4 regions of the Blautia sp. HCP3S3_G3 genome follow, and region 1 is predicted to be linked to each of the others. Evidence: predicted binding sites of a transcription regulator. Region 1 holds the regulator's gene; each other region holds the start of a gene.
The links. Region 1 encodes Rex, which represses fermentation and respiration genes when NADH is low (regulators of the CRP and FNR family bind a similar motif). Its sites were predicted from a motif close to ATTGTTAANTANTTAACAAT; they were not measured.

Region 2: a site for Rex is predicted at 3,302-3,321, ahead of adhE (bifunctional acetaldehyde-CoA/alcohol dehydrogenase). Genes of this name have one in related genera too.
Region 3: a site for Rex is predicted at 2,976-2,995, ahead of ACTNEW_RS06230 (cobalt transporter). Genes of this name have one in related genera too.
Region 4: a site for Rex is predicted at 2,831-2,850, ahead of pckA (phosphoenolpyruvate carboxykinase (ATP)). Genes of this name have one in related genera too.

What each region holds. Positions count from the first base shown of each region.
Region 1 is NZ_JBQHXR010000008.1:62,026-67,228, forward strand. Features, by position in the region: gene alr (alanine racemase) at 1-593, opposite strand, end outside; gene ACTNEW_RS09320 (NAD(P)H-hydrate dehydratase) at 687-2,219, opposite strand; gene ACTNEW_RS09325 (redox-sensing transcriptional repressor Rex) at 2,357-3,004, opposite strand; gene ACTNEW_RS09330 (ABC-F family ATP-binding cassette domain-containing protein) at 3,228-5,138, shown strand.
Region 2 is NZ_JBQHXR010000011.1:5,547-10,749, forward strand. Features, by position in the region: gene ACTNEW_RS10545 (sulfate/molybdate ABC transporter ATP-binding protein) at 1-989, opposite strand, end outside; gene modB (molybdate ABC transporter permease subunit) at 989-1,684, opposite strand; gene ACTNEW_RS10555 (GTP pyrophosphokinase) at 2,102-2,860, opposite strand; gene adhE (bifunctional acetaldehyde-CoA/alcohol dehydrogenase) at 3,456-5,203, shown strand, end outside.
Region 3 is NZ_JBQHXR010000004.1:13,173-18,375, forward strand. Features, by position in the region: gene cooS (anaerobic carbon-monoxide dehydrogenase catalytic subunit) at 1-332, opposite strand, end outside; gene ACTNEW_RS06215 (nucleotide-binding protein) at 522-1,292, opposite strand; gene ACTNEW_RS06220 (methylenetetrahydrofolate reductase) at 1,366-2,292, opposite strand; gene ACTNEW_RS06225 (CooT family nickel-binding protein) at 2,311-2,493, opposite strand; gene ACTNEW_RS06230 (cobalt transporter) at 2,522-2,926, opposite strand; gene ACTNEW_RS06235 (aldo/keto reductase) at 3,356-4,183, shown strand; gene ACTNEW_RS06240 (NAD(P)H-dependent glycerol-3-phosphate dehydrogenase) at 4,349-5,203, opposite strand, start outside.
Region 4 is NZ_JBQHXR010000001.1:469,730-474,932, forward strand. Features, by position in the region: gene ACTNEW_RS02130 (cell wall hydrolase) at 194-1,111, shown strand; gene thrC (threonine synthase) at 1,253-2,746, shown strand; gene pckA (phosphoenolpyruvate carboxykinase (ATP)) at 2,924-4,528, shown strand; RNA gene ssrS (6S RNA) at 4,747-4,923, shown strand; gene ACTNEW_RS02150 (aldose epimerase family protein) at 5,013-5,203, shown strand, end outside.

The DNA of each region.
Region 1 (5,203 bases):
ACCCCGTTCTTTTCAAGCATATCTGCGAATTTCAGATAACGTTCCAGCTGAACCATTGCAGGAGTTCTGTCATATTCATCTGCTCTTGCAAAATGGGTGAACATTCCCTCAATCTGCAGATTTGGAAGACTGGAAATTTGTTTGATCACATCGATGCTTTCCGGTCTGTCTGCAAAACCGATTCTGGTCATTCCGGTATCCAGCGCCAGATGTATATGTATGATTTTTCCCTGACGGACAGCTTCAGCGGATAAGCCTTCTGCCATTTCCAGAGTGCAGACGGCCGGGCGGATCTCTTCTTTTACCAGATCTTCAAAGCATTCTTCAAAAACAATTCCGAGAATCAGGATCGGCTTGCGGATTCCGGCATGACGAAGCTGCAAAGCCTCCTCACAGGTAGCTGTGGCAAATCCCCAGATATAATCATAGTTTTCTACCAGATGAGCGATTGCCACTGCTCCGTGTCCATAACCGTCTGCCTTGATCACGGCAATCATCTGTGTTCCTTTGGCAAGGTTGTTTTTCATTTCCTGAAAATTATGTGCAATGGCATCCAGAGAAACCACTGCTTTCAGTCTGCTGTATTTTTTCATAATCATCCTCCAACGTATCACTGAAATCGTTTCTGTTTTCATATATCACGCAGATACCATTCCTTCTGTATGAATACACCTTATTTTACTCTTTTATCTGATTTTTGCAAGAACGGATGGCAGCATACGGATCAAATCCCGTGCTTTCATCCCGCGTGTTCCGGTTTCTTCAGCTGCCTGATCGCCGCTTTTTGCATGGAGATAAACTCCAAGCGCAGCGCACAGTCCCGGATCCGGTGCGTTTTCCTTTTTCTGCAGATACATGCATGCGACCGCTGCAAGGATACCGGAAAGTACATCCCCGCTTCCTGCAGTTGCCATTCCGGGATTTCCTGCAAGATTCAGATACAGGTGACCATTTTTGTCTGCAACAACTGTACAGGCATCTTTCAGAACGCATACGGCATCTGTCCCGGTTGCATATTCTTCTGCTGTTTCCGCCATGCGGCACTGAATCTGGTCAATGCTTTTTCCGGTCAGCCGGCTCATTTCCCCAAGGTGAGGGGTCACTGTCACACGTTCCGAAAGCCAGGCATTCCATGCCGGATGCATTGCCAGAAGATTCAGACCGTCCGCATCCAGAATCACCGGTTTTTGCGCAAGAGAAGCGTTTTTCAGAAACCACTCCGCACGTTCCCGGCTTTTTCCGGAAATACCAAGTCCCGGTCCGATTACAAGAACATCACACCAGTCAAGAGATTTCCGGTTGGCTTCTTCGGTAAATGCACAGGTGACCATAGCTTCCGGCAGCAGGATCTGAAGAGGAACCCGATTGGCCTCCTCTGTCTGGATCTTCACCATGCCGGCTCCTCCCGCCAGTGCTGCCGATGCGCACAGATAAGCTGCGCCGCACATGCCTTCCGTCCCGGCCACCACCAGAACCTTTCCAAAGGTTCCTTTATTGCCATATACGACCCGTTCCGGCAAAAGCCCAAGATCCGACTGTTCCAGATGCCAGGTACGGTCCTGCGGCTGATCTGCCCCGTAGATGCCGATATCTGCCACAACGATACGGCCTGCATACATTCGTCCCGGATAAAAACAGAGTCCTCGTTTGCGGAACGCAAAAGTCACTGTGAGATCTGCATGAAATGCAATGCCGAGTTCCTTTCCTGTATCTCCATCCACGCCTGAAGGAATATCCACTGCTACTTTCCATGCATCTGTTTCATTCATCCGCATAATCAGTTCTCTGTAAGCACCCTCTACAGGTCTTGCAAGTCCTACTCCGAAAAGGGCATCTACTATAGTAGTATATTCAGCCCATTCCACATTATGCACGACAGGCACCCCATAGTTGGATGCAATGCGGTACTGATTCCTGGTTTCCTCTGTCATACGATTCTCAGATCCTGCCACAAAAAACGAGGTGTCGACTCCCTCCAGATACAGAAGCCGCGCTATGGCAATTCCGTCACCGCCATTATTACCGCTTCCGCATACGACCAGCACCTTCTCCTTTTTATATTCCTCACTTGTACCATAAATCTTTTGAAAATGTTTTTTTATTTCTTCAGCTGTTTTTAATGCAGCCCGTTCCATCAGAACACAGGACGGAATTCCCATTTGATAAATCGCTGCATTATCCAGTTCCTTCATTCTTTTACAGGTAACGATTTCCTTCATAACGATTCTCCGATTATTCTTCAATACACTCTGGAACGTAACAGGAAAATGCGTGGCACTCTCCCGGGAAATAACAAAAAGCCGCCTCCGGGTCCGCTGAAAAATCCCCGGTCTATAGCGGCTCTTTTCATAATGCTTTATTTTTCCACATGCTCCTGGCGATACTGACTCAGATTATAAGACAGTGTCATCAGACTTTCGGAAAGATGGACATTCTCAACGATTACATCATCCGGCGTATCCAGATCTACATGGGCGAAATTCCAGATGGCCTTCACTCCGTTCTCGATCAGAATATTTGCCATCTCTTTTGCCCTGTTTTTCGGTAAAGTCAGGATTGCAATCTCCACAAGGTTTTCACGAAGAAAAAGAGGAAGGTCACTCAACATCTGAATTTCAATTCCGCGGACAGCCATTCCTTCCAGCACAGGATTAACATCAAAAATGCCTACCAGTTTAAATCCCCGTTTCTCAAAATCCACATAATTGGCAAGTGCCTGGCCAAGATTACCGGCTCCGAGAATGATCATTGGATGCTGGACATCCAGTCCAAGAATCTTCCCGATCTCCGTATAAAGAAATTTGACATTATATCCGTAGCCCTGCTGTCCAAAGCCCCCGAAATTATTCAGATCCTGACGGATCTGCGAAGCAGTGACTTTCATTTTTTTGCTCAGGTCATTGGAAGAAATTCTCTCCACATTTTCCTCCAGTAATTCCCCCAGATATCGATAATAACGCGGCAGGCGTTTAATAACAGCTTTTGAAATTTCTTTTGCGTCCACAAAGAACCCCTCCTTATCATACTATGTCAATTATAACGAATTGACATTTTATTGTCAATTAAAGTTGTAACATATTACCAAAAAAATATTGTTTACAGGCAATTTCCGGGGCTCCTTTCCGGATTTTTTCCTTTACAAAATCCGGAATTACGATATAATGAATTTTGAATGTATTTTATTTCTTATATTGCGACAAACTCAGACATCTTTTGGAGGAATTCATATGATTTTATCATGTCAGAACATTTGCAAATCCTTTGGTGAAAAAGTGATTCTCCATGACGCATCTTTTCATATAGAAGAACGGGAAAAAGCCGCACTGATCGGCAATAACGGCGCAGGCAAGACGACTTTGCTGCGTATTATCATGCAGGAGATTTCTACGGATTCCGGTACTGTTGTCATTTCCCGTGACAAGAATATCGGTTATCTTGCCCAGTATCAGGATATCCATGGTCATCATACCATTTATGAAGAGCTTCTTACGACCAAACAGCATATCATTGATATGGAAACCCGGATGCGGTCGATTGAGCAGGAAATGAAGCATACCTCCGGGGAACAGCTGGAAACGCTTATGAACACTTATACCCGCCTCACTCATGAATTTGAACTCCAGAACGGCTATGCGTACAAGAGTGAACTGACCGGAGTCCTGAAAGGACTTGGGTTTGGAGAAGAGGATTTTGACAAGCAGATCGAAACACTTTCCGGCGGTCAGAAAACACGTGTTGCACTTGGCAAGCTGCTGATTTCCAAACCGGATATCCTTCTTCTGGATGAGCCGACCAACCATCTGGATATGGAGAGTATTACCTGGCTGGAGACGTATCTGCTGAATTATCCGGGTGCGGTCTTCATTGTTTCTCATGACCGTTATTTCCTTGATAAAGTGGTGACAAAAATCGTGGAGATTGAAGCCGGGGAAGTCCGTTCCTATACAGGTAATTATTCCGCCTACGCGCTGAAAAAAGCACAGCTTCGCGATGCGCAGTACAAGGCTTACCTCAATCAGCAGCGTGAGATCAAACATCAGGAAGCTGTGATTGCAAAACTGAAATCTTTTAACCGGGAAAAGTCCATCAAACGGGCAGAAAGCCGGGAAAAAATGCTGGGTAAAATCCAGCGTCTGGATAAACCGGTGGAAATTCAGGATCAGATGCGTCTTTCTCTGGAACCCCGGTTTGTCAGCGGAAATGATGTACTGACCGTGGAGGAGCTTTCCAAGAGTTTTCCGGGACAACTTCTGTTTCAGAATATTTCCTTTGAAATCAAACGTGGGGAACGGGTAGCACTCATTGGCAGCAACGGCACAGGAAAAACAACGATGCTGAAGATTATCAACGGAATTCTTTCCGCTGATACCGGAAAATTTACCCTTGGTTCCAAGGTACAGATCGGATATTATGATCAGGAGCATCACGTTCTTCATATGGACAAGACAATCTTTCAGGAAATTTCTGATACGTATCCGACTCTTACAGAGACGGAAATCCGCAACATGCTTGCTGCTTTTCTTTTTACAGGGGACGATGTTTTTAAGGAAATATCTGCTCTCTCCGGTGGAGAAAGAGGACGTGTTTCCCTTGCAAAACTGATGCTTTCGGAAGCCAATTTTCTGATTCTCGATGAGCCGACCAACCATCTGGACATTGCTTCCAAGGAAATTCTGGAAGAAGCCCTGAACAGCTATACAGGAACGGTATTCTATGTTTCTCATGACCGTTATTTTATCAATCAGACGGCAACCAGAATTCTGGATCTGACGAATCAGAAGATTGTGAATTATATCGGTGATTATGATTATTATCTCGAGAAACGGGAAGAACTGACAGAAAAGTATGCTCCTGCTGCTGAAGAAGAGATTAACGAGGCATCTCCGACATCCGACAATAAGATTTCCTGGCAGCAGCAAAAAGAAGAACAGGCGCAGAAACGTAAACGGGAAAATGAACTGAAAAAAACGGAGAAACGTATCGAAGAGCTTGAAAATCGAGATAAAGAAATCGACGAAACACTTGTGCTTCCGGATGTTTGCACAAATGTAGCGAAATGTACCGCTCTCAGCCGCGAAAAAGAAGCAATCGCAGAAGAACTGGAAGAACTTTATGAGAAGTGGGAAACGCTTGCATAATGGTATAGATTTATAACGGCATATATTTTAAAACCGCAGAATTCCCCAAAAGGGAACCTGCGGTT
Region 2 (5,203 bases), on a different contig from region 1:
GGGTCCTCCTCAAAACTTTCCTTGGCCTTCATCCACCAGATGACATTTCCTTCTTCAGAACGGGCATTTTTCACAAGATACTGATGCTCAAATGTGCCTTCCATATACTCTTCAATTCTCACCGGCAGGCAATTCTCTCCTTTTTTGGAAACAGGCTTCAGCCAGTGTCCGCGGATTCCGATATAGTTGTCCTCCCGGCTGACCTTCTGCATGGTACGGAGCTGCATGTCCCAGTCAAGCGCCCAGACATGATAATCGTCCAGCCGCTCAATTCTGGAAAAATTTTTACATCCCGTAAGCTGTGCCGCATCCAGAAGCTGCGGCTGCTCAAACAGTTCCCGTGTATTCCCGGAAATCAGTGTTCTTCCCTCCTTCAAAAGCATCAGTTCCCTGCAGAAACGAAACGCTTCATCACGGCTGTGTGTCACCATCATCATATCGCCGCTGTATTCCTCCAGGAATTCCTGCATGTCTTTCTGAAGTACGTCCTTCAGATATCCGTCAAGAGCCGAAAAAGGCTCATCCAGCAGTATCACTTCCGGTTCTCCGATCATCATCCTTGCCAGTGCCACTCTCTGCTGCTGCCCACCGGACAGCTGAGACGGATACCGTTTTTCAAGCCCGTCCAGGCGATAACGTTTGATAAAATCGTCAATTTTTACCGCTTTTTCTTTTTTTTCACCGCGAAAACCGCAGCCAATATTCTCACGTACCGTCATCGTGGGAAACAGGGCATAATTCTGAAAAAGATATCCCACATGTCGTTCCTGTGGTTTCAGATTAATCTTCTTTTCTGAATCAAACACAGTCTTTCCGTTAATGATAATTTTACCCCTGTCCGGAGTTTCGATACCGGCAATACTTCGCAGCGTCATGCTTTTGCCGCTTCCCGAAGCACCAAGAATTCCCATAGTCGGCGAACTGCTTTCAAATTTTGCCTTAAGGGAAAAACCACGGAAATTTTTCTCAATATCTACATATACAGCCATCAGATCCACCTTCTTGTCTTCATTCCCTTGCCGGAAATAATATTAATCAATGCCACAATTACAAATGAAATCGATACGATCACGCATACCCAGAAAGCCGCCGTACCATAATTTCCAGCTGCTGTTTCTGACGCAATTGCGACAGATACGGTTCTGGTTTTGCCCAGAATATTTCCGGCAAGCATGGACGTCGCACCATACTCACCAAGCGCTCTCGCAAAAGCCAGCACAGTGCCGGAAGCAATTCCCGGAGCTGCAGCGGGAACAATGATTCTCCAGAAAATACGACTTTCACTCATCCCCAGAGTCCGACCCGCATAAATCAGATTTACATCCACCTGTTCAAAAGCCGCTCTCGCATTCCTGTACATCAGCGGAAATGCAATTACCGCAGCGGCGATGATACATCCCTTCCATGTCTGCACAATTTTTATGTCAAAATTTTCCATAAGAAATGCACCAAACGGTCTCCTCAGGCTGAAAATCATCAAAAGAATAAATCCAGCAACCGTAGGCGGAAGCACCAGCGGCAGCGTCAATATTCCATCCAGCACCGCTTTGGCCCCGGCTTTCATTTTCATTGCCTGTCTTGCGCAGAAAATACCGAGAAAAAAAGCGATCACCGTTGCCACAACCCCGGTTTTCAGCGAAATCCACAAAGGACTCCAGTTTATCTCCTGCAAAAATTCTCTCATATCAACACCTCTCAATCAGTACATCGTATTGGTTTAAACTTATCAGATTTCTGTCAAAAGCTTCCAATTTCTTTTATTTTATCAAAAAAATCATAAAAGCGATAGCAATATCTAAAAAAAGAATCCTGCCCAAAGAGCCATTTTATATCAAAGGAAAGTGCTTTGCATTTTCCTTTGATACCAAAAAGGAGCTCGCCATTTTGGCGAGCTCCTTGACGTTATATCAATGTTCTGCTATCTCGTATTCTGCATCTTTGAGCAATTCAATGGTTTTCTTTACTCCATATCCACGGTTATTTCCGGTATGCATAACCGGAAGCGAATCCTGTTTGCAGTTCCAGCCGACTGACGATCAGCATTGATTCCATAAGGTGTGCAGGTTACCAGTGTACAGTAATCCTTTTCTTCTTTTCCTGTTCAGATATTATCGATTTTTTTCCTGATCTCCAGCATTTTCTGATCAAGATTTCCAATCACCTCGGCGCATTCACGAAGCTCCTCATCGATGAGTTCCGCTTCTTTTTTGCCTTTTTTGTAACGAAGCTGGTGATCCAGATTTGCCCAGTAATCCATTGCTGCGGTTCGAAGCTGCAGTTCAATTTTGATCCACTGTGTCCCGTTCTGGAACGCTATCGCAATTTCCAGAATCAGATGCAGACTCTGGTAGCCGGATTTTTTCGGCTCTTTGATGTAGTCCTTCACTTTGACGATCCGGATATCTTTCTGCTTTTCGATCAGTTCTGATACTTTGTAAATATCATCTACATAAGCACAGATTGCACGCACACCAATCAGGTCATTGATTCTCTCCACCGCAGTGTCAAAGTCCAGCTCCAGTCCCTTTTTCTGCAATTTCTTGCAGACACTGCTGTAGCTTTTCAGCCGCCCGGTTTTCATCTGAATCACATTTCTGTGCATATTCATCAGAAAAACGGTATTGATAATATCAAGCTTTGTCAACAGAAGATTGATGGCACACTGTCCTTTGATACTGAATTCACTGTCCACCAGTTTTTCTTTCAGATCAGAACCCTGCTCTTCGGCAGCCCCCTGCTGCGCTTCATTCTTCTGAATTCCTTCTTTCTTTGTGTTTTTTTCCTCCAGAAGTTCCTCATTCTTTTTCTCTTTTTGTTTCTTCTTCAATAAAATCTCACTTTCCTTCTTAAATTCATTCATCAAAATTGCATCAACACCTGCTTACTGATATTTTGCGAGTATCTGCTCAGTATTTTCCGATGTCCTGACTTTCCCCTTCTCATATAACATATTTTTATCATCAGCAGCTGGACAGTTACTCCGCATTTACTAATTTATGTGTCATGTTCTGTTTTTAGAACCTCTTTTCTGCAATTCCGCACGAATATGATACTTTCCAAATAAGAAATCTTTTCTTCATTTCTGTTAATTCCAGATTAAATATATACTCTTATCATACTGTTACATGTGACAAATGTCAAAATCTTTTTGTTTGTGTCCAATTTTTTTGTTTTCCCATTCCTCCAAAAAGATTAAGCCGTAACATCCCTTCTGCCCAACTCTTTTTCTTGAATTATACAATATGGAAAATTTTCATCTTTTTCCCCATTATTTTTTCGTTATTTTTTTATCAATCTAAAGATTGACAAATGATTAACAAAGAGCTATAATGGGCTCATCAAGTTTGATAAATAATTAACGTTAATTCATTAACAAAGCATGCCGTGGGATCATGACTCCGGCAGCGAAACTGACAAACCATTACCTATTTATCAAAAAAACAGGAGGATTCCAAATGGCAAAAACAGAAACACAGATTCCAGCCATCATTGACACCGCTGAAGCACTGGAAGCAAAAATGGCTGCGATGAAAGAAGCACAGAAACTTTTCGCCACATACACCCAGGAACAGGTAGACAAAATTTTCAAAGCTGCTGCTACTGCTGCAGACAAAGCCCGTATCCCGCTTGCAAAAATGGCTGTAGAAGAAACCGGAATGGGTATCGTAGAGGACAAAGTAATCAAGAACCACTACGCATCCGAATACATCTATAATGCTTATAAAAACACAAAAACCTGCGGCGTCATTGAAGAAGATCCCACTTACGGCATCAAAAAAATCGCTGAACCGATCGGTCTGATTGCTGCAGTTATCCCGACTACCAATCCTACCTCCACCGCTATTTTTAAAACTCTGATTTCCCTGAAGACCAGAAATGCGATCATCATCAGCCCGCATCCACGTGCAAAAGCCTCCACGATCGCAGCTGCAAAAATCGTTCTGGAAGCAGCTGTCAAAGCAGGTGCGCCAGAAGGCATCATCGGCTGGATCGATGTTCCAAGCCTGGAGCTGACCAATCTTGTTATGAAAGAGGCAGACATTATTCTCGCAACAGGCGGTCCCGGAATGGTCAAAGCCGCTTACTCCTCCGGCAAACCGGCTCTCGGCGTAGGCGCAGGCAATACTCCGGTCATCATTGATGAAACCGCTGACATCCGTCTGGCAGTCAACTCCATCATCCATTCCAAGACCTTTGACAATGGTATGATCTGTGCTTCCGAGCAGTCCGTAACTGTTCTGGACAGCATTTATGAAGAAGTGAAAAAAGAATTCATTTACAGAGGCTGCTACTTCCTGAAAGAGGACGAACTGGAAAAAGTCAGAAAAACCATTATCATCAACGGTGCCCTCAATGCAAAGATTGTTGGCCAGAAAGCTGCTGCAATCGCAGCAATGGCAGGTGTTACGGTTCCGGAAACTACCAAGATCCTGATCGGTGAAGTAGAGTCCGTAGATATCAGCGAAGAATTCGCTCACGAAAAACTTTCCCCTGTACTGGCAATGTACAGAGCAGCAACCTTTGACGAAGCCATTGCCAAAGCAGAACGTCTCGTAGCAGACGGCGGATACGGCCATACTTCTTCTCTTTATATCAACACCAGTGAAAAAGAGAAAATGGCAAAACATGCAGCTGCTATGAAAACCTGTCGTATCCTCATCAATACCCCGTCTTCCCAGGGAGGTATCGGTGATTTATACAACTTTAAACTGGCTCCATCCCTTACCCTTGGCTGCGGTTCCTGGGGCGGCAACTCCGTTTCCGAGAACGTAGGCGTAAAACATCTGATCAACATCAAAACCGTTGCCGAAAGGAGAGAGAACATGCTCTGGATGAGAACCCCTGAAAAAGTTTATTTCAAAAAAGGCTGCATGCCGGTTGCTCTGGATGAACTCGGCACTGTCATGGGAAAGAAACGCTGCTTTATCGTAACCGATTCCTTCCTTTACAAAAACGGATACACCAGACCGATTGAAGACAAACTGGACCAGATGGGCATTGTACATACCTGCTTCTCTGACGTAGAACCTGATCCGTCTCTTGCTTCCGCAAAAGCCGGTGCAGCTGCCATGACAGCCTTCCAGCCGGACTGCATCATCGCTCTGGGCGGCGGTTCCGCAATGGATGCCGGCAAAGTTATGTGGGTACTTTATGAAAATCCGGATGCGGATTTTGATGATATGGCTATGGACTTCATGGATAT
Region 3 (5,203 bases), on a different contig from region 1:
CCATCCGGTGATGCCTCATGAAGTGTGTGTGCGATTTCGCGTCCATGATCAGAATGGGTTGCTGCACCACCTGCTGTAAAACGAAGATAGTTTCTTCCTACGATACCATGAACATCACATCCGCAGATTCCTCTCGGTGCTTTCGGTGTGATACGGCACGGACCCATGGAACAGATACGGCAGCAGACACCGGACTCACCAAATTTACAGTGTGGAGTTTGATTTTTAACTCTCATCTGCCAGGAGTCAGCACCTACTTTGGCACCAGTCTCTAACAGTCGGTTAGTGGCAGCTTCAAATTCTTCCACTGTAGTTAATTTGAATTCACTCATTATAGACCTCCTTTAATTTTGTGCATAAATACTATGCACGAATGTCTTTCTTAAAATTTTATAATAATCCCACCGGAAGGAACCCATCCCCTCCCATGGGTTATTTACAGGTAAAAAAATACAGAAATCCAAATATTCCTTTGCGCTAAACATCCCCTGCCGTGAAAACGCCAAGGGAGTGCAGCCTTTTTATAGTTCGAGTTTGGCAACGATCTCACGAAGTGCCTGTTTCACAGGATTGTCATCCGGAAGGGAAGATGTCGGTTTTCCCTCACAGTCATATTCATATACAGTTTCATCCTGCGGAACAACGCCAAGAAGATGAAGTCCCTGAATCTCAATTTCTTCTTTAATTCCGTCGTTCAGTTCTCCTTTTGGAGCTCTGTTGACGATCAGTCCGACCTGCTTCGGACGCATATCACATTCTTTGATCAGTTCCGCGATTCTGCCGACTGCCTGAATGCCTCTTCTGGAACAATCGCTTACCAGTATTGCGGTCTGCATGGAAGGAAGAACCCCACGGCTGATATGTTCCATACCAGCTTCATTATCTACTACAAAATACGGATAACTGTTCTGATATTTTGCAAGCTGTGCCTGAAGGAGTCCATTAACGTAACAGTAGCATCCTTTGCCCTGTGTACGTCCCATAACGAGAAGGTCGAAATCATCATCTTCAACAATGGCATCTTCAAAACGAAGTTCTGCATAATCCGCTTTACTCATCCCTGCAGGAATCGGATTTTCGGAAGCCATTTCTGCGCGGGCGATTTCTTCCCGTACATCTCCAAGAGTTGTTTCCACCTTTACTCCGAGAACTTCGTTCAGGTTGGAATTGGCATCGGCATCTACCGCAAGAATCGGTCCCTTACCCTGTTCGCAGAGATAACGGATCAGCATTCCGCATAATGTTGTCTTACCTACGCCGCCTTTTCCGGCGACTGCAATTACATGTGCCATAAAACGGGCACCTCCTAAATCAATATATTGACCGGCTGGATGTTTTCACCATCACAGGCGGTCTGAAAATCAATCAGACACGCGTACACATACCGCATGCATTGATGATTTCTGTAACATCTTTCCATTTGTTCAGTGCATACAAATGAATTCCATCTACACCAAGAGAACGATATTTATCAATCTGCCTGATTGTGTATTCCATACCAGCTTTCTTGAAATCAGCTTTTTTCTGTTCCAGCGCGTCGTCAAAAGGTTCCTTATCAAACGGATTCGGAAAGATCCAGTATTTGGAAATGATTCTGGAAAGTTCCCGTTCCATCACACATCCATTTCGGGAAAGTGCCATATTGATAGTAGCTGCCTGATCGAGAACAGGCATAATGCCGACATCGACAGGCATTGTAATACCGGCTTTACGGATTGCATCCAGCCAGTACTTGAACTGTTCCATATTCCAGCAAAGCTGAGTCATAATGTAATCCGCGCCATTGTCCTGTTTCTGCCTCAAAACTGCGATATCTGCCTCCAGGCTGCGGCATGCGATATGCCCTTCCGGAGAACCGGCTACAGCAATTTCAAAACGGTCTCCAAATTCGTTTCGAATAAACCGGACAAGATCTGTTGCATATTTAAAATCGCCGCCTGTTGAATTTTCTCCACGCGGAAAATCGCCCCGAAGTGCAAGGATATGATCGATTCCTTCATCAAGATAAGCTTTCAGCTGTTCTTTGATTCCTTCTTTTGTATTTCTGATCACTGTGAAATGAGTAACTGGAACCATTTCCGCCTTTTGGATCATGCGGCACACTTCACGGTTGGCGCCGACATTGCCACCTCCTGCTCCGTATGTAACAGAAATATAATCCGGATGAAATTCACGGAGATGTTCGATTGTACCCGAAAGATTAGACATGCCTTTCTCTGTCTTCGGCGGAAAGAGCTCAAAAGAAAGAAGCTGTCTTTTTTTCATGATGTCTGTCAGTTTCACTGCTGCCATACTTCACTTGCCCCGCAATCATTCGCAGCAGAGTTTCACAATGCTGTTAGCAAGATCCACCATAAGGATTCTGCCTTCTACTGTTCTTTCATCGCCCATAATATCGCGAAGGATTACTTTTTCGCCATCCACATCAATTCTGCTGACATTTTTGAAAATCACGGAATTGTCGCTTTCTTTATATACAGTTGCAAGACACATTTGTGTCGCCTCCTATTTTTCAATCGAATTATTTCAGTTCTTCTTTTACCAGAGTAAGTGCAAGACCAAGACGCATATTACCCTTCTGGAAATCAGCCACCGCTTCTTTGATTGTTTTTGATGCAGCAGTCATGCCCATTTTATTCAGGTTGTCAGCCATCTGGTCAAGTTCAGCCGCATGATGCTCGTTATGCTGAAGCATATAGGTGAGAAGAGCAACTGTTTCGTTCTTGCAGTCACCGCCGCTGCAGGAGCCGCAATGCTGATGGTCCCTACAAGATGTATCGCCATGTGTATGGTCGTGCATTTCTTCCTGGCCTGCATGATGGGAATGGGAATGGCTGTGAGTTACACCGTCTGTATGTGTATGTTCATGAGTATGTTCATGTCCATGCTGAACAAGATTTCCATTTTCGTCTTTAATCAGATGCATTGGAATCTCTCCTTTCTTTTCACGGTTTATCTTTTATAAATCGATGATTAATGACAATATTTTATCAATTTATCTCATTATACATCTTTTCCCTTGGATTATCAAGGTAATTATCATAAAAAAACACCAATTATTTTATGTAGAATTCCATAATCTTCGTCTTTTTTTCCTTTAAATTGCTAAAGAAATAACCTGTTCGTTTAGTTTTTAACAATATTCGGTATCAATTATCTTCCCGAGGAAATACAGGGTACTGTTCTTTCATTCTCAATAATAAATGTCATTCTGTAGCAAATTTTTAATATAAATGATGTTCTTCTTTCATAATTTCATGGTATAATGTACAAATATTGGATGATATCAGCTGGAAAGTCCGTATAAGCCTGATATCCTCAATTCCGAAACAATGTTTTAAGAGGAGGAACGAATTTGAAAAACTCTATTTTTTTAAACACAGACAGAGAAATGCCCCTCCTTGGGCTTGGAATGTATAAGGCAACCGGAGCCGGCGAAGCTGAATCTGCAATCCAATCAGCTGTCGAAGCCGGTTATCGTCTTATTGATACAGCTTCTGTTTACAAAAATGAAGAAGATGTAGGACGCGGTATTGCATCCTGCGGAATTCCGCGTAAGGATCTTTTCATAACAACAAAAATCTGGAATACCGCCCAGAGGCTCGGAGATGTGAAGGGGGCTTTCGAACGGAGCCTGGAGCGCCTTCACCTTGATTATGTGGATCTGTATCTGATTCACTGGCCGGTTCCCGGATGCTATCTGAGTACCTGGAAGGAACTGGAAGAAATTCAGGAATCCGGTCGTGCCCTTTCCATTGGCGTCAGCAATTTTGAAATCCGGCATCTGGAAGAACTGAAAAAAATTTCCGGAATCGTACCTGCTGTCAACCAGATTGAATGCCACCCTCTTTTTTATAATAAAGAGCTGATTGACTACTGTCAGGCAAATGGCATTCAGGTACAGGCCTATGCTCCTCTTGCACGAGGCGCCTACCTTGATCATGATGTCCTGTGTGTTCTTGGCACCAAATATGCACGCACGCCTGCTCAGATCGGACTTCGGTGGGCTGTCCAGAAGGGGATTTCCGTAATTCCCAAGTCTGTACATCCTTCCCGTATCATCAGTAACAGTCAGATTTTCGATTTTTCCATTGAAGAAGAAGATATGGCGATTCTGGATACTCTCAACCAGAATTTCAGAAGTGCCAGCATCCCGGAGGATCTCCGGGACATCAAATTTTAAACATTCCTGATGTATACATTTTTTACTGTACTGAATTCCAGAGCCAGAAAAAGCCGCGAACAGCAGACAAGCCGCGAAACAGTTTTTTTGCTGATTCGCGGCTTGTTTTGTTACTGAAGTAATCCATCTCAGGCGGAGAATTCCGCTTTATAGAATTTGTTCCTGCTATTCCCACGGCAGATCCGGAGATTCCAGTTTTTTATCACGGAGCATCAGATCGATGACTGCTTCTGATGCAGCTTTTCCTTCAAATAATACTTTATTTACCTCTTCAATGATTGGCATTTCCACTTCATATTTCTCAGCCAGTCCCTTGGCTGCTTTTGCGGAATAAACGCCCTCTACCACCATTTTAACTTCATCCATTGCTTCCTGCATGGTATATCCTTTACCGATCAGATAACCGGCCTTGCGGTTACGGCTGTGTACGCTGGCACAGGTCACGATTAGATCGCCAATACCGGAAAGTCCGCAGAAGGTCTCCAGTTTCGCACCCATTTTGATGCCAAGTCTTGCAATTTCTGCAATACCGCGCGTAATCAGCGCTGCCTTGGTGTTATCACCGTATCCCAGCCCGTCTGCTGTTCCTGCCGCAAGTGCAATTACATTTTTGAGTGCTGCGCCAAGTTCCACGCCAAGCATATCCGGAGTTGTATAAACACGAAATACAGGACTCATAAAAACAGACTGGATATATTCTGCCGTTTCCCTGTCATGGGAACTTACCACACAGGTAGTCGGAAGTCCTTTTCCAACTTCCTCTGCATGACTCGGGCCGGAAAGAACACTCACATTCGCATTCGGGATTTCTTCCTCGATAATATCGCTCAAAGTCATTAAGGTATGCTCTTCAATTCCCTTCGCTACATTCACAATGATCTGTCCGTCTTGAACAAACGGGGACATCCGGTGGGAAGTACTTCTTGTAAACGGTGACGGTACTGCAAGAACCGCGATATCAGGATCTTGCAGAGAACCTTCAAGATCTGTGGTAATCTCAATTTCCTCCGGGAGTCTGAC
Region 4 (5,203 bases), on a different contig from region 1:
TATCTATTCTGTGAAAGGAAAGGATGGATGTTTCGTAAATTTATAACAAAATGTTTCAATAGTACATAATTTCGTAAAAAAATAACTTGACATATGTACCTTTATTAAATATAATTTTCTCATACATTACAAAAATGTTACGAAATATTATATAAAAGAAAAAGAAACGACAAAAATGCAGGGGATGAAGGATATGAGACCGAACAGGATTTTACAGAAAAAGAAAAAAAAGAATAATGACAGCCTTCGCAGTTTTGCGCTTCTGAGTCTGTGCGCAGTCGTAGCCATTGTACTGGCAGTCGGGTCAAAGCTTGTCTTTTATGGAGAGAGCAATCAGGTTTATGCAGCTGCTGAGAACGGGCAGAATACGACGGTATCTGTGTCAGACAGAGATGAATATGATCTGCCGACAGGAATTGCAGGCGTTGTATCCGGTGTACAGGATACACTTATGCCGGGGGCAACTGTGAACAGGATCGGAACATCCTGTGAACAGGTAATGGTGGGACAGCGTGTGCAGACAGTAGAAGAAAGAGTGACAGAACTGAATGTCAGTGAATCTATGGCATCGAAGGTAGATTATCTGGATTCAACAGCGATTTCTCTGGCCACCAGTGCCAAGATGATGACAGATGAGGATTATGAAAATCTTCTGCTCATCGTAGAAGCAGAAGCGGGAAGCGAAGATCTGGAAGGGCGCATCATGGTTGCCAATGTCATCATGAACCGTGTGAAAAATGAGGAATTTCCGAATAATATCACAGATGTGATCTTTGAATACAAGAATGGTGTACCGCAGTTTTCCCCCGTATATGACGGACGTATTTATGAGGTGACTGTATCGGATCTTACAAGAGAAGCGGTAAAACGGACACTGGAAGGTGTGGATTACTCGGAAGGGGCACTTTTCTTTATTCAGAAATGTGCAGCAGAGAAACAGAACGTTGCCTGGTTTGAGACAGAGCTGAAACGGCTGTTTAAACATGGGGTTCATGAATTTTATACATATCCGGAGGAAGCTTCTGAGAAATCTTCCGGAGGAAAAAAAGCAGAAAAAGAATCTGCCGGAACTGAAGAAACAGTTCAGATGGCTAAAAATGATATTTCGTGAGAATAAAAAGCTGCAGGAGGTTTTCCCGCAGCTTTTTGATTTTAGTATGGTATTTTGTGAAAGTTCATGTTATAATGGGGGCGCTTCACATGAGAAAAGATAAAAAGGATACTATAAAATAAAAGAAAGGCAGGAAAGATGATGCAGGTATTGTACAAAAGCACCAGAGGAAAGGAAGAGACAGTTACAGCTTCTATGGCAATCCTGAAGGGACTTTCTGAGGATGGAGGATTATTCGTGCCGGTTACCATTCCCAGGCTGGATGTTCCTGTGGAAAAACTGGCGCAGATGAATTATAAGGAAACGGCATATGAAGTCATGAGCCGTTTTCTGACAGACTTTACAGAAGAAGAACTGAAAAACTGTATTGACCATGCATATGATGAGAAGTTTGATACAGAAATGATCGCGCCGATTCATGAGGCAAATGGCGTGTATTTTCTGGAATTGTTCCATGGCGCAACGATTGCGTTCAAAGATATGGCATTATCCATTCTTCCGCATCTGATGACGACTGCAGCCAGAAAAAATAATGTAAAGAATGAAATCGTGATTCTTACAGCGACTTCCGGAGATACAGGAAAAGCTGCTCTGGCCGGATTTGCCGATGTGCCGGGAACAAGAATTGTTGTGTTTTATCCGAAACACGGTGTCAGCCCTATTCAGGAAAAGCAGATGGTAACGCAGAAGGGAGCCAACACCTGTGTCATTGGTATTACCGGCAATTTTGATGATGCCCAGACAGCAGTGAAGAAAATGTTTAACGATCAGGAGCTTGCTGCAGAACTGGATGCTTCCGGGTTCCAGTTTTCTTCTGCCAATTCCATTAATATCGGACGTCTTGTTCCGCAGGTGGTATACTATGTATATGCATACGCATCTCTGGTAAGAGACGGCAGAATCAAAGCCGGAGAAGAAATCAATGTAACGGTTCCTACCGGTAATTTTGGCAACATTCTGGCAGCATATTATGCAAAGCAGATGGGACTTCCGATCAATAAACTGATCTGTGCATCCAATGAAAATAAAGTTCTTTATGACTTTTTCCGTACAGGAACCTATGACAGAAAGAGAGACTTTATTCTTACCACCTCCCCATCCATGGATATTCTGATTTCCAGCAATCTGGAACGTCTGATCTATCGCATTGCAGGGGAAGATGCAGAGAAATGTTCCAGGCTGATGCAGGCACTGAGCCAGGGCGGGGAATATACAATCACAGAGGAAATGAAAGCGCAGCTTGGCGATTTTTACGGAAACTTCTGCAGTGAAGGAGAAACCAGGGAAGCTATCAGTGCAACTTATTATGGAAGCAATTATGTGATTGATACGCATACAGCTGTTGCTGCCGGTGTTTATCAGAAATATCTTCGTGAGACCGATGATCATACTCCGACGGTGATCGCATCTACCGCCAGCCCGTTCAAATTCCCGGGAAGCGTTGTAAGTGCAATCTCTGACAGATTCGAAGGACTGGATGACTTTGGCCTGGTAGATGCGCTGTCTGCTCTTTCCGGTGTAAAAGTACCGAAAGCAGTAGAAGAGATCCGTACAGCGCCTGTCCTTCATGACAAAGTTGTGGATGCACAGGATATGCCGGCTGCAGTGAAGGAATTCCTTGGTATCTGCGGCTGAAAACAAAAGACAACCAAAATGGTATGTTATCTGCAGAAAAACGCGGATTTTATACTGGAATGTTCATTTTGGAACAAAGTTATCATTGTGAAAGTATTGACATTTTTGACGCAAAATGTAATAATAAAGCATGATTAGCAACTACACACTAATTGAAGAAAAGAGGTTAAATGAAAGATGGCAGAAATTAATTTAAGCAAGTATGGCATTACCGGAACAACAGAAATCGTTCGTAATCCTTCTTACGAAGTGCTGTTTGAAGAAGAAACCAAAGCAGACCTTGAAGGCTTCGAAAAAGGTCAGGTAAGTGAACTTGGTGCAGTGAACGTTATGACCGGTATCTATACAGGACGTTCTCCTAAAGACAAATTCATCGTTATGGACGAAAACTCCAAAGATACTGTATGGTGGACTTCTGATGAATATAAGAACGATAACCATCCGGCATCTGAAGAAACCTGGGCAGCATTAAAAGAAATCGCACAGAAAGAACTTTCCAATAAAAAACTTTATGTTGTAGATGCATTCTGCGGTGCAAACAAAGATACTCGTATGGCAATCCGTTTCATCGTTGAAGTTGCATGGCAGGCACACTTTGTAGAGAACATGTTCATCATGCCTACAGAAGAAGAGCTTGAGAACTTCGAGCCTGATTTTGTTGTATACAATGCTTCCAAAGCAAAAGTTGAAAACTACAAAGAATTAGGTCTTAATTCTGAGACAGCAGTAGTATTCAACATCACAAGCCGTGAGCAGGTAATCATCAATACATGGTACGGCGGAGAAATGAAGAAAGGTATGTTCTCCATGATGAACTACTATCTGCCGCTGAAGGGCATCGCTTCCATGCACTGCTCCGCAAACACAGATATGAACGGTGAGAACACTGCAATCTTCTTTGGTCTTTCCGGAACAGGTAAGACTACACTTTCCACAGACCCGAAACGTCTTCTGATCGGTGATGACGAACACGGCTGGGATGACAACGGCGTATTTAACTTCGAAGGCGGATGCTACGCAAAAGTTATCAACCTTGACAAAGAATCTGAGCCGGATATCTACAATGCAATCAAACGCAACGCTCTTCTTGAGAACGTTACACTGGATGCAGAAGGCAAGATTGATTTTGCTGATAAGAGCGTAACAGAGAATACACGTGTATCCTACCCGATCAACCACATCGAGAAGATCGTTCGTCCGGTATCTTCCGCACCGGCTGCTAAGAACGTAATCTTCCTTTCTGCAGATGCTTTTGGTGTACTTCCTCCAGTATCTGTTCTGACACCTGAGCAGACACAGTATTACTTCCTGTCTGGTTTCACAGCTAAACTTGCAGGTACAGAGCGTGGTATTACCGAGCCTACACCTACTTTCTCCGCATGCTTTGGCCAGGCATTCCTGGAACTGCATCCGACCAAATATGCAGAAGAGCTTGTTAAGAGAATGGAACAGAGCGGAGCAAAAGCATATCTTGTTAATACAGGATGGAATGGAACAGGCAAACGTATCTCCATCAAAGATACCCGTGGTATCATCGATGCAATCCTGAATGGTGACATTCTCAATGCACCGACCAAGAAGATTCCATTCTTCAACTTCGAAGTTCCGACAGAACTTCCGGGTGTTGATCCTGCAATCCTTGACCCGCGTGACACTTATGCAGATGCTGCTGAGTGGGAAGCAAAAGCAAAAGACCTTGCAGAAAGATTCATCAAGAACTTTGCGAAATATGAAGGAAATGAAGCTGGTAAAGCATTAGTTCCGGCTGGTCCTCAGTTCTAATTGTTATTTCGGCTGTTTTGAGCAGAGAAATCCATAAAAATGATCGGGTGTGAGTATTCACACCCGATTATGGTATCATAAGAAAGTACTCTGCATTTTTCTGTGATACAAAAAATCCGGACAGGATTGCAGCAGTAATGGAATTACATAAATTTCCTCAACAGAAATCGCATTTTCTGTTGAAAAACGGCATATACTAGAGTATAATAAATTGTAGAAAATTCCTGGGATGTGCGAGGCCCCTTTTTATTTTGAACCTACATCGACATAAAGGGACTCCAACATCGCAGCTCGGATGTCAGACCTCTCGTCGTGGCAGGCAGAAGAGTTGTTGAGGACACCCACCTAGCATCAGCTAGGCGTCAAAGAGAAGGGAACGGCATTCTGGGATATAAGAAAAGGACAGCAGTGATGTCCGTTTTGCAGGAACAGGACCAGTCAGACGGTCCTTTCTTTTTATATAGAAACCTATTGGGAGGATGTAATTATGGTAACGGAGAGAGTATTTGGAGAACTCCACACAGGAGAAAATGTCAGAATCTTTCGCCTGGAGAATGAATCAGGTGCATATGCGGAAGTACTGCAGTATGGCGCAATTCTTGTAAAAGTCTGTGTACCGGATAAAGATGGAAAACTTACAGATGTGGTTCTCGGGTATGATGATATGCAGGGATA